DNA from 3 places in the Siccibacter colletis genome. Region 3 is predicted to be linked to each of the others. Evidence: riboswitches for the same ligand, from Rfam matches in the RefSeq annotation. Region 3 holds a riboswitch; each other region holds the start of a gene.
What was found. Region 3 has a riboswitch for thiamine pyrophosphate ahead of thiB (thiamine ABC transporter substrate binding subunit). Riboswitches for the same ligand answer to the same signal wherever they lie in the genome.

Region 1 (5,210 bases), 2.0 Mb from region 3:
AACGTATCAAGAAAAGCCTCAGCGCTTTTCAGGGCCTGGCGCTGGAGATCGATCGCTGGAAAAGGTCGGTGGACAGCGAGCTGACGGCGCTGTTCGCGCAGCTGGCGCAGAACGAGGCGGATATCCGCAGCCTGGCGCTGCCGGTGCCGCCGCGTCCGCCGCTGAATGCCATTCCCGCGCCGACGCTGGCCTCATTCCAGCCACCTGCCACTGGCAGCGGGCAGATCACCCGTGCGACGGCGCAGGTCGTCTGTCCACGCTGTCAGGGACCGATGGTGCGACGCCTGGCGCGGCGCGGGCCGGGAAATGGTCGGGCGTTCTGGGGATGTGGCCGCTATCCGGCCTGTAATGGCACACGCCCCATCTGAGGCGTGTGCGGGAGAGGTATTAGCGGTGGTAGAAGATATCGCCGTTATAGGCCTTGAGGATTTTGCCTTCCGCGTCGGTGATCTGCACGTAGTTGCCGCCCATATAGGTCCAGCGGCTGCCAGCTTCCGGCGCGGGCAGATTGCGCAGCTGCCATTTGGTGATGTTGTATTCGTCAGTCAGATACATAGCCGGAACGCGGTCACCAATTTTAAACTGGGTAAAATCGGCAACAAACTCTTTAATCTCGTAAGAATCAATACCCGTCGGCGCTGCGCCCTGCGGTGCAGCAAACGTTGACGACGCCACGGTCAACAGCGCGCCCATCAACAGCATTTTCGTTTTAGCCATGATATCTCCACGGTATGTTGGCTGTTTATTATTGTTAAACCCTTACTAAGCGTTGCATCATCCCCGCTCCGCGTAAAGTCAGACAAGCACTGAATTGTGAGTAAATCATCGGGTTTGTAACAGAAATCAGTAATCAGCAGAGATGAATGAGGCACCGGAAGTGACTATGATGCGCACACGCAATTGCCGGGATACGAACATGAAGAACAACAGACGCTTCGCATATAGTGCAGAGGGCAGAGAGTGAGCGCACGCCGGGCATTCCACTTCGCCCCGTTTCGCTATCTCTTTTTCGCCCGTCTGCTGACAGTACTCGGGAACAGCATTGCTCCCGTGGCGCTGGCCTTTGCGGTGCTCGATATCGGCGGGTCGGCAGGAGACTTAGGGATTGTGGTGGCGGCGCGCTCAATATTTAACGTCGCCTTCCTGTTGATTGGCGGCGTGCTGGCGGACCGCTATTCGCGCAGTAAAGTGCTGGTGTGGTCGTCGGCGATCGCCGCATTCTCTCAGGCCGTGGTCGCCTGGCTGGTGCTTGACGGCTCGGCGACGGTCGCGCTGCTGGCACTGTTGGGTATCCTGAACGGTGCGGCGGCGGGGGTCGCGCTTCCCGCCTCACAGGCGATGGTGCCGCAGACGGTCCCCGCCCACAGCCTGCGCGAAGCAAACGCCTTTATTCAGCTTGGTATCAACGGCGGCACCGTGATTGGTGCGTCGCTCGGCGGTGTGCTTGCCAGTATGGTCGGCCCGGGATGGGGGCTGGCGGTGGACGCGCTGGGCTTTGCGCTAGCCGCACCGCTCTATCTGATGACCCGCACCAGCGCTGCCCGGACGGGAGAAAGCCACAGCAATATCCTGCAGGATCTGCGCGACGGCTGGCAGGAGTTCATCGCCCGCAGCTGGGTGTGGGTGATAGTGGTGCAGTTCACCCTGATCAATGCGGCATTCAGCGGCATTATGATGATTGTCGGTCCCATCGTCGCGGATGCCTCTTTCGGCCGCGCCGGCTGGGGCTTTGCGCTCGCCTCGCAGGGCACTGGGTTGATTGTCGGCTCGCTGATCGCCCTGCGCTGGAAACCGCGCCGCGACCTGTTTATCGGCGTGCTGCTGGTACTGCTCTGCGCACTGCCGCTGCTGGTGCTCAGCCAGCACCCCACCACGGCCGCGCTGATGGCGGCCTTCTTCGTCGCCGGCGTCGGGTTTGGTCAGTTCGGCGTGGTCTGGGCGCACTCCCTGCAAACCCACATTCCTCCCGGGAAGCTCGCCCGCGTTTACGCCTGGGACGCCATCGGCTCATTTGTGGCGATCCCCATCGGCGAGCTCGCCGCCGGTCCGCTGACCGCTCAGTTTGGTATTCCCCGGCTGTTACTGGCCTGCGCCGCCGTGGTCGTGATTGCTACTCTGGCCGCAGCCTGTATTCCGGCGATACGCCGCCATGAGAATGGCGTAGTGGTAAGAAGGGAAGGGGATGAGCGGGAGTGACGACAGGATGAGAGGAACCTATCAGGATATTGTCTTTATAGATTGAACAGGCAGTCATCCCCTGTATCAATTGAACGGCGTTTCATGGGGTACGTCGATCGCCAGTGAAAAGCGCGAATTTTCTCAGAAGTGGCGAGCAGAAACATGACAGAGTGCGGCAAAGTGCTTGCGAATCGGCGTGAGCGGCTGGGATTTCGTATTTTGATGACTTTCGACAGGGAAGGCTGCTGCATAGCATTCGTCACTCTGTTGGCTCTATCACAATGGCTGGGTGGGTAAAGAACGTCTTGCATCTGCAACAAACGGTAGACCATGAGAAAAGTGGTGGGATTGCTAAACGTTGGTAACACATATTCCTCTATCCTCTGTTTCTTATGTGATTAACATAACAGGCACGCTTGCATCACCGCGCGCCATCCCCTAAGCTGCCAGAAAGTAAGCTAATTTGTACCAATGACTCGGGGTGCCCTTCTTAAATGAAGGCTGAGAAATACCCGTATTACCTGATCTGGATAATGCCAGCGTAGGGAAGTCAGATGCCTGTCCGGTATCCCTTCTTCGCGCCGGACAGGAGCCCATCATGCAACCTGACCTGCTTCACGACGCCGTTGCGATACGCGTCCTTAATCATCTCCATGCCCGCTCGCCGCTGGTTCACTGCCTTACCAATGACGTGGTGCAGACCTTTACCGCTAACGTGCTGCTGGCGCTTAACGCCTCGCCCGCGATGGTGGTCGATCCCGACGAGGCGGCGCAGTTCAGCGCTGTCGCTGATGGTCTGCTGATCAATCTTGGCACCCTGACGCAGCCGCAGCGCGATGCCATGCGTGCGGCGATTACCAGCGCCCGTTGCCACAATACCCCCTGGACCCTCGATCCGGTGGCGGTCGGGGCGCTCACTCTGCGCACTGATTTTGCCCATGAAATCCTCGCCCTGAACCCGGCGGCCATTCGCGGTAACGCTTCGGAAATCCGCGCCCTCGCCGGGGAAAGCACGGGCGGACGCGGCGTGGATACCACCGATCGGGCTGCCGACGCGCTGCACGCCGCCATCACCCTGGCCCGGCAGTACCGGACGGTCGTCGCCGTCACCGGGGAAGTGGATTACGTTACCGACGGCGAACGCACTCTGGCCATACGCGGCGGCGACCCGTTGATGACCCGCGTGGTCGGCACCGGCTGTGCGCTGTCGGCGGTGGTCGCGGCGTGCTGTACGCTGCCCGGCGACAGGCTGGAAAACGTAGCGGGTGCCTGCTGGATCATGAAGCGCGCGGGCGCGCAGGCCGCCTCACGCGCAACGGGGCCGGGCAGCTTCGCCAGCGCCTTTCTCGATGCGCTGTACGGGCTGAACCGGGAGGTGGCGCAATGAAACGTATTAATGCGCTGACCATCGCCGGCACCGATCCCAGCGGCGGGGCGGGTATCCAGGCGGATCTGAAAACCTTCTCGGCGCTGGAGGCCTATGGCACCTCGGTTATCACCGCGCTGGTAGCGCAGAACACGCGCGGCGTACAGTCGGTCTACCACCTCGACCCGGTCTTTGTCGGGGCGCAGATCGACGCCGTGCTGAGCGATGTGCGCATCGACGCCATCAAAATCGGCATGCTGGATAACGCTGCGATCGTGGATGTGGTGGCGGAGCGCCTGGCACATTACGGCGCGGCTAACGTGGTGCTCGACACCGTGATGCTGGCCAAAAGCGGCGATGCGCTGCTGATGCCGGACGCGGTAGACCGGTTGCGCACCCGGCTGCTGCCGCAGGTGGCGCTGATCACGCCGAATCTGCCGGAGGCCGCGGCGCTGCTGAATACCCCCAGCGCCGGCGATGAGCAGACGATGCGGATGCAGGGCAGGGCGCTGCTGGAGTACGGCTGCGGGGCGGTGCTGATGAAGGGCGGTCATTTAGATAACGGTGAAAGCCCTGACTGGTTGATTACTCGCGCGCAGGAAGTCCGCTTTACCACGCCGCGCATCGCCACCAGAAACACCCACGGCACCGGCTGTACGCTCTCGGCGGCGCTGGCAGCGCTGCGTCCGCGTCATGACTGCTGGGAAACCACCGTGGCGGCGGCGAAGGATTATCTTACCGGTGCGCTGGCGCAGGCGGATTCACTGGAGGTGGGGGCGGGCATTGGTCCGGTGCACCATTTTTATGGCTGGTGGTAGCAAATAGCGGGCGCTTAACAGGCAAAACCGGCTAAAAATGCGCCAGCCGATGGCAAAACGCGACTGAAAGGTCCAGGCTTACTCTGCCCGTAACGTCACGGGCGAGGACAATCCATGTGCGCCGGGCATGACGCCTGGCGTAACTTTCGGGAGCTTATTATGACAGATATCGTGCAGTTGCTTGGCAAAGATGCCGACAGCCTGTTACAGCATCGCTGTATGACGATTCCAGCAGAGCAGCTTTATTTACCGGGCCATGACTACGTTGACCGCGTTATGGTGGATAACAACCGCCCGCCGGCAGTGCTGCGCAATATGCAGACGCTGTACAACACCGGGCGGCTGGCAGGGACAGGCTACCTCTCTATCCTGCCTGTGGATCAGGGGGTGGAGCACTCGGCGGGAGCCTCGTTTGCAGCAAACCCTCAGTACTTCGACCCGAAAAACATCGTCGAGCTGGCGATTGAAGCGGGCTGCAACTGCGTGGCCTCCACCTACGGCGTGCTGGCTTCCGTCTCGCGCCGCTACGCGCACCGCATCCCGTTCCTGGTAAAGCTCAATCACAACGAGACCCTGAGCTATCCGACCCAGTATGACCAGACGCTGTACGCCAGCGTCGAGCAGGCGTTTAACATGGGCGCGGTGGCGGTCGGGGCCACTATCTACTTCGGCTCTGAAGAGTCCCGTCGGCAGATTGAAGAGATCTCGGCAGCCTTCGAGCGGGCGCACGAGCTGGGCATGGTTACCGTGCTGTGGGCCTACCTGCGCAACAGCGCGTTCAAGAAAGACGGCGTCGATTATCACGTCTCCGCCGACCTGACCGGCCAGGCAAACCACCTCGCGGCGAC
Region 2 (5,210 bases), 990 kb from region 3:
AGATAGATGTCGCCGCCTTTGGCGCGGAAGGTGTTCGCCATGTCGTTCAGGCCCGCTTCACGCTCCTGCTGCGCCGCATAGTCGCGGACTTCCTGAGTGATTTTCATCGAGCAGAATTTCGGGCCACACATGGAGCAGAAGTGCGCCACTTTGCCTGACTCCTGCGGCAGCGTTTCGTCGTGATAGGCCCGGGCGGTAAACGGGTCGAGCGCAAGGTTAAACTGATCCTCCCAGCGGAACTCGAAGCGCGCCTTCGACATGGCGTTATCGCGGATCTGCGCGCCCGGATGGCCCTTCGCCAGGTCAGCGGCGTGCGCGGCGATTTTGTAAGTAATCAGCCCCTGCTTCACGTCCTCTTTGTTCGGCAGGCCGAGGTGCTCTTTAGGTGTCACGTAGCAGAGCATCGCGCAGCCAAACCAGCCGATCATCGCGGCGCCGATGCCCGAGGTAAAGTGATCGTAGCCCGGTGCAATGTCGGTGGTCAGCGGGCCGAGGGTATAGAACGGGGCTTCATGGCAGTGCTCCAGCTCCTCGGTCATATTGCGGCGGATCATCTGCATCGGCACGTGCCCTGGGCCTTCAATCATCACCTGAACGTCATACTCCCAGGCGATTTTCGTCAGCTCGCCCAGCGTGTGCAGCTCGGCGAACTGCGCCTCGTCGTTGGCATCCTGAATTGAACCCGGACGCAGCCCGTCGCCGAGCGACAGCGACACGTCGTAGGCAGCGCAAATTTCGCAGATCTCGCGGAAGTGGGTGTAGAGGAAGTTCTCCTGATGGTGCGACAGGCACCATTTCGCCATGATAGACCCACCGCGCGAGACAATCCCGGTGAGGCGTTTCGCGGTCATTGGCACATAGCGCAGCAGCACCCCGGCATGGATGGTGAAGTAGTCCACACCCTGTTCCGCCTGCTCCAGCAGGGTATCGCGGAACGACTCCCAGCTCAGGTTTTCCGCAATGCCGTTGACCTTCTCCAGCGCCTGATAGATCGGCACAGTGCCAATCGGCACCGGGCTGTTGCGCAGGATCCACTCCCGCGTCTCGTGGATGTAGCGCCCGGTAGAGAGATCCATCACCGTATCCGCGCCCCAGCGCGTGGACCACACCAGTTTCTCCACCTCTTCTTCAATAGAGGAGGTCACCGCGGAATTACCGATGTTGGCATTCACTTTCACCAGGAAGTTGCGGCCAATGATCATCGGTTCCGATTCAGGGTGATTAATATTGGCGGGAATGATGGCGCGGCCGGCGGCAACTTCAGCGCGCACAAACTCGGGGGTGATGTTTTCCGGCAACTGGGCGCCAAAGGCTTCTCCCGGATGCTGGTGGCGCAGCACTTCGCTGCGGATGCGCTCCCGGCCCATATTCTCGCGGATTGCGATGAACTCCATCTCCGGCGTGATGATGCCCTGGCGTGCGTAGTGCAGCTGGGTGACGCATTTGCCTGGACGGGCGCGGCGCGGCGTCAGCAGGCCGCTAAAACGTAGTTCATCCAGCCCGTCATCGGCGAGTCGCTCCCGTGTCCAGGCGGAGCTGCGGCTGGACAGCGCCTCGGTATCCTGACGCGCTTCAATCCACGGGGCGCGCACTTTCTCCAGCCCGCGGTGCACATCGATAGCGACTGCCGGGTCGCCGTAGGGGCCGGAGGTGTCGTACACCGGCACCGGCTCGTTGGCTTCATACTGCGGGTTGCTTTCACTGCCGCCGGTAAGGGTCGGGCTGAGCTGGATCTCGCGCATCGGCACGCGAATATCGGGCCGGGAGCCGGTGAGGTAGATACGGTGCGAATTGGGAAACGCGGTTCCCTCAAGGGTGCTGATAAAACGTTGGGCCTGCGCGCGGGTTTCGCGGCGGTTGGGTTTGACGGTCACAGACATAGCGCATTCCAGTAAATAATCGGGAAGTGGCTTGTCAGAACGACGGATGAAGCAAGAGGGAGACGCCGCGCAGAGGTGCGACGCCACAGCAGATTGACTCTTGTTCCCTTCGCAGGTATTAGCCTGATCAGGTTCCGCGGATCCCGAATTAACGGTCTCAGCCCGTGCATACACACTGGGCACTCCGACAAGATGGCCCTTCAGCGATGCTGCCACAGGGCAGAATGCTTCAGGGAAAACCCCGCACGACGGCGGGGCTAAAATAAATTACGCGTTAACTGCCCGAAACTCAAGCCGGGCGCGCGAAGCTGGTTTCGTCGTTGGCGCTGTCGCGCAGGTCGTTATCAAATGCCAGCACGATCAGTTTATCTTCCAGCGCGAAGCGGGCAGCCAGCGCTTCGCCGATACCGGACAGCGCTTCCTGGAACTCCAGGCAGTTGTCGTGATCGATAGCATTTTCCAGATGGGTATCGTAATACGCCATGATTTCCTGCGTATTCGCTTCGAGTAAGGGGTAGAGTTGCGTGGCGGCAACCAGCGGGCTGGACCCTTCCATTTCGCTGATAAGGCGCTCGTAAATATTAAAGTGACCGGCTGACAGGTAATCAACCAGGTTGTGACAAAAATCATCCAGCGCCTGTTCGTCCAGCGCGATGTGCGTTTCCTTGCCAGGTTTAATGCCAACCACTTTGTAATAGTTTACCAGCAGGTGTTTGCGCACGTTGAGCCAGCGGTCGACGAGTTCGTTACTGCCTCCAACGCGTTCTGTCAGACTTTCCAGCTGATTTAGCATGATCGACTCCATGAGTTATAAGATTAAAAGCAGTACACCCAAAATATGTAAAAATAATGTGAACAACATGCCAGTGAAGCTAAGGTAGTGCAACAGGTTATGGAACATACAATAGACAAACACGATCACGGCTGGTGGATCATCAGCCATGAACAAAAATTATGGCTGCCGAATGGCGATTTGCCCAATGGATACGCGGAAAAATTTTCGCTGACCGGTAAAAGCGCGATCAAAATCGGCGAATGGGAAAATGAGCCGGTGTGGCTGGTGCGTGAGGCCCGGCGGCAGGACATGGCGTCTGTGCGCCAGGTCATCGATAAGGATGTCGGTCTGTTCCAGCTTGCTGGCCGCGGCGTACAGCTCGCCGAATTCTATCGTTCACACAAGTACTGCGGCTACTGCGGCCACGAAATGCATCCCGGAAAAAGCGAGTGGGCGATGCTATGTGGGCACTGCCACGAGCGCTACTATCCGCAAATTGCCCCGTGCATCATTGTTGCCATCCGCCACGAGGATAAGATCCTGCTGGCTCAGCACAACCGCCACCGCAACGGCATCTATACCGTGCTGGCCGGCTTTGTCGAAGTGGGCGAGACGCTGGAGCAGGCGGTCGCGCGTGAAGTGATGGAAGAGAGCAATATCCGGGTGAAGAACCTGCGTTACGTCACTTCCCAGCCGTGGCCGTTCCCGCAGTCGTTAATGACGGCTTACATGGCGGAATACGACAGCGGCGAGCTGAAAATCGACCCCAAAGAGCTGTCAGATGCCGGCTGGTATCGGTATGACCAGCTGCCGCTGCTGCCCCCGCCGGGCACCGTGGCGCGCCGCTTGATCGAAGATACTGTCGCTTTGTGCCGGGCTGAGTACGAATGACGTGGTAAACTGACGGCCACGCTTTTTAAGGAATGCTGAAATGACCGAACTGAAGAACGATCGTTACCTGCGCGCCCTGCTGCGCCAGCCGGTAGATGTCACGCCCGTATGGATGATGCGCCAGGCGGGCCGCTATCTGCCGGAATATAAGGCGACCCGCGCGCAGGCGGGCGATTTTATGTCGCTGTGCAAAAACGCCGAGCTGGCGTGCGAAGTGACGCTCCAGCCACTGCGCCGTTACCCGCTCGATGCGGCGATCCTCTTCTCGGACATTCTCACCGTGCCGGACGCGATGGGCCTCGGCCTGTACTTTGAAACCGGCGAAGGCCCGCGCTTCACCTCGCCCATCAAGAACAAAGCCGACGTCGACAGGCTGCCCATTCCTGACCCGGAGCAGGAACTGGGCTACGTGATGAACGCGGTGCGTACCATTCGCCGCGAACTTAAAGGCGAGGTGCCGCTGATTGGCTTCACCGGCAGCCCGTGGACGCTGGCCACTTACATGGTGGAAGGCGGCAGCAGCAAAGCCTTTACCCTGATCAAAAAGATGATGTACGCCGAGCCGCAGACGCTGCACGCGCTGCTCGACAAGCTGGCGAAGAGCGTCACGCTGTACCTGAATGCCCAGATCCGCGCCGGCGCGCAGTCGGTAATGATCTTCGATACCTGGGGCGGCGTGCTCACCGGGCGCGACTATCAGCAGTTCTCGCTCTACTACATGCATAAAATCATCGACGGTCTGCTGCGTGAAAACGACGGCAAACGCGTGCCGGTGACGCTGTTCACCAAAGGCGGCGGACAGTGGCTGGAAGCGATGGCTGACACCGGCTGTGACGCGCTGGGCCTCGACTGGACCACCGATATCGCCGATGCGCGTCGTCGCGTGGGGCACAAGGTTGCGCTGCAGGGAAATATGGACCCATCAATGCTTTACGCGCAGCCGGCCCGTATAGAAGAAGAGGTAGCGACTATACTGGAAGGTTTCGGACAGGGTGAAGGCCACGTCTTCAATCTGGGGCACGGCATTCACCAGGATGTGCCGCCTGAACACGCAGGCGCGTTTGTGGAGGCGGTACACCGGCTGTCCGTACCGTATCACAACTAAGGAGCACGTATGGATCTCGCGGCACTTCGCACACAGCAACTCGAACTGGCTTCCCGCATTGTCCGGGAAGATGACCTGATTACCACCACGCCGTCGATTATCGCGGGTGCGGACGTCGGGTTTGAGCAGGGTGGAGAAGTGACGCGGGCAGCCATTGTGCTGCTGAGCTACCCTTCGCTTGAGCTTATCGAGTATCAGGTGGCGCGCATTGCCACCACTATGCCGTACATCCCCGGTTTTCTGTCGTTTCGTGAATATCCTGCGCTGCTCGCGGCGTGGGATATGCTGTCGCAGAAGCCAGAGCTGCTGTTCGTTGATGGCCACGGGATCTCCCATCCGCGCCGCCTCGGCGTTGCCAGCCACTTCGGTATGCTGGTGGATGTCCCGACCATTGGGGTGGCGAAAAAGCGCCTGTGCGGTAAGTTTGAACCGCTCTCTGATGAACCGGGTGCGGTGGCGCCGCTGATGGATAAAGGCGAGCAGCTGGCCTGGGTCTGGCGCAGCAAGCAGCGTTGTAATCCGCTGTTCGTCTCGACCGGGCATCGGGTCAGCATTGATA
Region 3 (5,210 bases):
GCTGCGGTAGGAGCCGATTTGCTGATAGAGATAAAATGGCAGGGTGCGGAAATCGGCATTGCCGAACAGCGCCACCACGCCAAAGTCGCCGATGGAGAGCACGCAGGCAAACGCCAGCGCCTGGCCCAGCGGCCCCCGCAGGGCGCGCCATTCGAGCCAGCGCAGGCGGTTAAGGCCGCGCAAGTCCAGCGACTGACACAGCAACCCGTAGCGGGCGGCGATATCGCGCATCGGGTGATCGAGCACCTTCATGGCATAAGGCACGGCCATCAGGGCATTGGTGAAAATCACAATCGCGTCCGCCTGCTGTGGCAAACCGATGCTGGCGTTGAGCAGCAGAAAGAAGCCGGTTGCCAGCACGATGCCGGGCATGGCGAGGATCAACATCCCGCTCAGCTCCAGCATCTGGCCCGCCATTGCCCGCTGGCGCAGCCGCAGCTCGCGGGCGCTCCACAGCAGCATCAGGGTAAGCACCATGCAGAGCAGCCCGGCTCCGAGCGCGATGCGCAGAGACGTTAACAGCGCCTGCCACAGCAGCGGGTCGGCCAGTACATGACTTACGCTGCGGTTGAGCCCGTCAACGATCACTGCCAGCAGCGGTGGCAACAGCAACAGCAGCGCAAGGCTTATCAGCGCGCCGTCGCACAGGCGGCTGCGCAGGCTGTCCTGCGGATTGCGCCAGCCCGACACCGCGCTGCTGCCTACCGGGATCGCCTTGCTGAGCCGCTGGCTGAGCATTACCAGGCCAAGACAGCAGACCATCTGCAACAGCGCCAGCAGCGCAGCACGCGCCGGATCGTAGTCGTAGCTGAGCGCCTGGAAGATAGCCAGCTCGATGGTGGTTGCCTGCGGCCCGCCGCCGAGCGACAGCACCGTGGCAAAGCTGGCGAAACAGAGCATAAAGATCAGCGCCGCCGTCGGGGCGATCTGTCGCCGCAGCCAGGGCCACTCGACGTAGCGGAAGAAATGCCAGCCGCGCATATCCAGCTGGGCGGCAATTTGTCGTTGCTCGCCGGGGATCTGCTCCAGCGCCAGCAGCAGCAGACGGGTCGCCATCGGCAGGTTGAAAAAGACATGCGCCAGCAGGATCCCCTGCAGGCCATAGGGCGAGAAGCGCCACTCAATGCCCGCCCAGGCGCAGAGTGTCGCCAGCCAGCCCTGACGCCCGTACACGCTGAGAATGCCGAACACCGCCACCAGCACCGGCAGTACCAGCGTCATGGCGCACAGCCGCAGCAGCGCCTCGCGCCCCGGAAAGCGCCGGCGGTACAGGGCGCGGGCGAGGAATATGGCGGGAACCACCGAAAGCAGGGCGGAGAGAAACGCCTGCCAGAATGAGAAACGCACCACGTGCCAGAGATAGCTGTCGTGCAGCACGGCGAAGGCGTCGCCGTGCGGTGCGTTAAACCACAGCGCGCCGAATGCAGCCAGCGCCACCGCCACCAGCAGCGTGGCGGCACACAGCCCCGGCCACATCCAGCCCGGGATTAACGGCTGACGGCGCGTTGCCATTCGCTAATCCAGGCGGCGCGCTGGGCGGCGACCTCATCGGCAGAGTATTCCAGCGTGGTCTGGGGTTTAACCAGCGAGGTAAAGCCCTCCGGCAGCGTCACGTTGCTGACCGGATACATCCAGTTTCCAGTGGGGATCGCCTGCTGGAACGCCGGGGTAAGCATAAACTTCATGAATTTATCCGCCAGTTCCGGCTGCTTGCTGGCAGCGAGACGCCCGGCCACTTCAACCTGCAGATAGTGGCCTTCGCTGAAGTTTGCCGCGGCGATATGCTCTTTTTTCTCTTCGATGATGTGATACGCCGGGGACGTGGTGTAGCTCAGCACCAGGTCGCTCTCACCTTTCAGGAACAGGCCGTAGGCTTCGCTCCAGCCTTTGGTGACGGTGACGGTTTTTGCCGCCAGCTTCTGCCACGCCTCGGGCGCTTTATCGCCATACACTTTTTGCATCCACAGCAGCAGCCCGAGGCCCGGCGTGCTGGTGCGCGGGTCCTGGTAAATAACGCGCCATTTCTGGTCACTCTCCACCAGCTCCTTCAGGCTTTTCGGCGGGTTTTTCACTTTGGTTTTGTCATACACGAAGGCGAACCAGCCGTAGTCGAACGGCACAAAGGTGTCGTTGTTCCAGCCGCCGGGGACGCTCACCGCGCTTGCGGGAATGCCGCTTCTGGCAAACAGCCCGGTTTGCGTGGCCGCCGCCAGCAGGTTGTTGTCGAGGCCCAGTACCACATCGGCCTTGCTGTTTTTGCCTTCCATACGCAGGCGGTTAAGCAGCGACACACCGTCTTCCAGCGCCACCAGCTTCAGTTCGCAGTTGCAGTCGGCTTCGAATGCCTTTTTCACCGTCGGGCCAGGGCCCCAGTCGGCAGCAAAAGAGTCGTAGGTATAAACGGTTAAAACAGGCTTCGCGAAAGCGGGCGCGGCGAGCAGGGCCAGCAGGGGGAGAAGTTTTTTCAGCACTTTGCACCTTTCATTCAGGGGGCAAAGGATTTTGAGCAGCAGCCTCAAATCCCTTCGCCGGCGTTATCCGGATCAGGTTCGACGGGTATTATCTCAGCGCCGATCGGTTGACAGGGCACCCCGTTGAGAACGTCTTGCATTGTAATGATTTGGTTAATTAATGAAAGTGGCCCGTCAATTATTCCCTTACGCGGCGTTAAGGCTCCGGTGGGGCGAACCATGCCGATTTGAAGTCAAACCAGCCCAGCGTGTTCATGCGTACCCCACGCATGCTGCGCTGACCCTGAATGGTCAGCCAGTGGTGGATCAGGGGAAAGATATCAAGCTGTTCCACGCGCTGCTGGCACCACTCCGGCAGGGCAAGCTCCCCGGCGCGCCAGCGCCTGGCATCCGCCTGCCAGTCGATGGGAATGCAGTTGTGCATCAGCGGCATCTCATACAGATGGGCAAACAGTGAGAACTCCAGCGGCAGCGTAAAGTTAGCGCTGTTGAGCCACAGATCGCTCACCTCGTCGCCCTGATGCCAGGCTTCGTAGCTCACCTCGTTAATGATCAGGCGCACCTGATGTTCTGCCAGCAGGGTTTCCATCACCTGGGCGATAACGCGGTGCTCAACGTGGTCGCGGTAGAAGGTCAGGGTCAGGCTTTCAAGACCGGCCGGCGGCGGATAATCCGCTTTCTGCGGAGCATGGTGCCAGCGCGGCAGCAGCCCATACGCCGGGAACCAGTAGCGCTGGTTACTTCTGGCTGCGTGATAAATGAGATTCACCGGCGAGAGCACCTGGCTTAGCCAGCGTCGCACTGCGCTGTTTGCGCCGCAGCGGGAGCGCGAATCAAACAGCAGATAGTAGCAGCCCTCCTCAAGGCGGGTTTCCACGGCTTTCTCATCGCCGCTCGCGCCTTCCAGATGCACGCCGCTGCTCACTTCTTCGCTGATATCCGGCAGCACCCAGAAATTAACTTCGTCGATGAGCGCCCGGTAGCCAAAATAGTCGTCAAAGGCGTGGATTTTCAGCTGGGTATTATTGTTGCGCACCACGGCATAGGGGCCGGTGCCCACCGGACGGCTGGCGTAGTTGGGCATGGTGGGCCACTCCTGCGGCAGGATCATGGTCGCCACGCTGCCCATCAGCCACGGCAGCCACTTGTCCGGCTGGCTGAGGTGTATATCCAGTGTCCACGCGGTGGGGGAGGAGATGTCGGTGATATGCGTGAACAGCGGCTGGGTGCGGATGCGCGTCAGCGAGGCGATAACGTCTTGCATCTCCAGCTCGCGGCCATGATGAAAATGAACGCCGGGGCGCAGGAAAAAACGCCAGTGCAGCGGGGAGATCTGCTGCCAGTGGTGCGCGATATCCGCTTCGATTTCCCCGTTTTCCTCATTTATCAGCGTCAGGGCGCTGAAGATCTGGCGCACGATATGGGTTTCAGAGCGGCGTAGCGCGCTGCCCGGCAGCAGGTTCTGCAGCGGACGGTAGTAGAGCACGCGCAGAATATGTTTGCCCTGACGGAAGCTGCGGCCAAGATGCGATACCACCATGCGGCGCACCGCTGCTTTGTCGCCCACGATCTGCATCAGCTGATCGAGCTTATCCTGCTCCAGCAGGTCGTCAGCCCGCTGCTGCTGAAGCGCCAGTCCGGTATAGAGAAAGGTGAGGGTGGATCGCTTCCCGCGCCCGGCTTCGGCCTGCCAGGCAAGCCACCCCTCGGCCTGCATGGCATTGAGCAGGTTACGCATATGACGTCGCGAGCAGGCAAGCCTGTCGGCGAGTTCGCTGAGCGTGGTGTGCTGAGGTTGCCCGTCGCAGCACTGCCAGAGACGGATAAACTGTTGTTGCAGACGCGCCGAGGACATAAAAGGGGAACTCCTGCCGGGAAATTCATCAATTTAATTATCCTCATATTACGCCAATACTTAGCGGCGATGAAAGCGAGGAGGTAATGATGAACAGGTCTTCTGCAAAAGTATTCTGGCAGCGCTATTTCTCCGCCACGCAGGACGTTTCGCCCTCATGGCTGGCACGCCTGAGCGCAATACAACGCGTGCGGATGCTGGAGGATCTGATGCAGTGGGAGGTTACCGCCCGGCCCGTTTATCCCGATCGCAATCGTCATGTGTGACTGAGTATTGGTGTTATCGAACACCCGCCAGCAGTATGCTACTGCTGGCTTTTTTCGTTTATCATTTCTCCTTTCCTCTTTTTAAGCACAAGGATCGCCAATGCGTTGGTTTTTAACCAAAGGCCGCCGCCTGAACCGGGTTTACGTCGCGTTCATGCTGGTCTCTTTTATGATGGGCATTGCGGGTGCGCTGCAGGCACCGACGCTGAGTCTGTTTTTAAGCCGCGAGGTGGGCGCGCGTCCGGTCTGGGTTGGTCTGTTTTATACCGTTAACGCTATCGCCGGGATAGGCGTCAGCCTGTGGCTGGCGCGGCGTTCCGATCGGCAGGGGGATCGCCGGAAACTGATCATGTTCTGTTGCCTGATGGCAATCGGCAACGCTTTGTTGTTCGCTTTCAATCGCCACTACCTGACGCTCATCACCTGCGGCGTGCTGCTGGCCTCCATTGCCAATACCGCCATGCCGCAGGTGTTTGCGCTGGCGCGCGAGTATGCTGACCGCTCAGCCCGGGAAGTGGTGATGTTCAGCTCGGTCATGCGCGCCCAGCTGTCGCTTGCCTGGGTGATTGGTCCGCCGCTGGCGTTTACCCTCGCGCTTAACTACGGCTTCACCACCAT

Region 1: another riboswitch for thiamine pyrophosphate. It lies ahead of thiM (hydroxyethylthiazole kinase); the one in region 3 lies ahead of thiB (thiamine ABC transporter substrate binding subunit).
Region 2: another riboswitch for thiamine pyrophosphate. It lies ahead of thiC (phosphomethylpyrimidine synthase ThiC); the one in region 3 lies ahead of thiB (thiamine ABC transporter substrate binding subunit).

The regions. Positions count from the first base shown of each region.
Region 1 is NZ_CP074352.1:2,685,554-2,690,763, reverse strand. Features, by position in the region: gene KFZ77_RS13000 (helix-hairpin-helix domain-containing protein) at 1-368, shown strand, start outside; gene KFZ77_RS12995 (RcnB family protein) at 388-717, opposite strand; gene KFZ77_RS12990 (MFS transporter) at 961-2,196, shown strand; TPP riboswitch at 2,646-2,743, shown strand; gene thiM (hydroxyethylthiazole kinase) at 2,777-3,565, shown strand; gene thiD (bifunctional hydroxymethylpyrimidine kinase/phosphomethylpyrimidine kinase) at 3,562-4,362, shown strand; gene fbaB (class I fructose-bisphosphate aldolase) at 4,522-5,210, shown strand, end outside.
Region 2 is NZ_CP074352.1:3,761,100-3,766,309, reverse strand. Features, by position in the region: gene thiC (phosphomethylpyrimidine synthase ThiC) at 1-1,880, opposite strand, end outside; TPP riboswitch at 1,968-2,077, opposite strand; gene KFZ77_RS17980 (Rsd/AlgQ family anti-sigma factor) at 2,170-2,673, opposite strand; gene nudC (NAD(+) diphosphatase) at 2,773-3,546, shown strand; gene hemE (uroporphyrinogen decarboxylase) at 3,587-4,651, shown strand; gene nfi (deoxyribonuclease V) at 4,661-5,210, shown strand, end outside.
Region 3 is NZ_CP074352.1:680,091-685,300, forward strand. Features, by position in the region: gene thiP (thiamine/thiamine pyrophosphate ABC transporter permease ThiP) at 1-1,512, opposite strand, end outside; gene thiB (thiamine ABC transporter substrate binding subunit) at 1,488-2,471, opposite strand; TPP riboswitch at 2,503-2,604, opposite strand; gene sgrR (HTH-type transcriptional regulator SgrR) at 2,668-4,326, opposite strand; gene sgrT (glucose uptake inhibitor SgrT) at 4,416-4,592, shown strand; gene KFZ77_RS03405 (sugar efflux transporter) at 4,693-5,210, shown strand, end outside.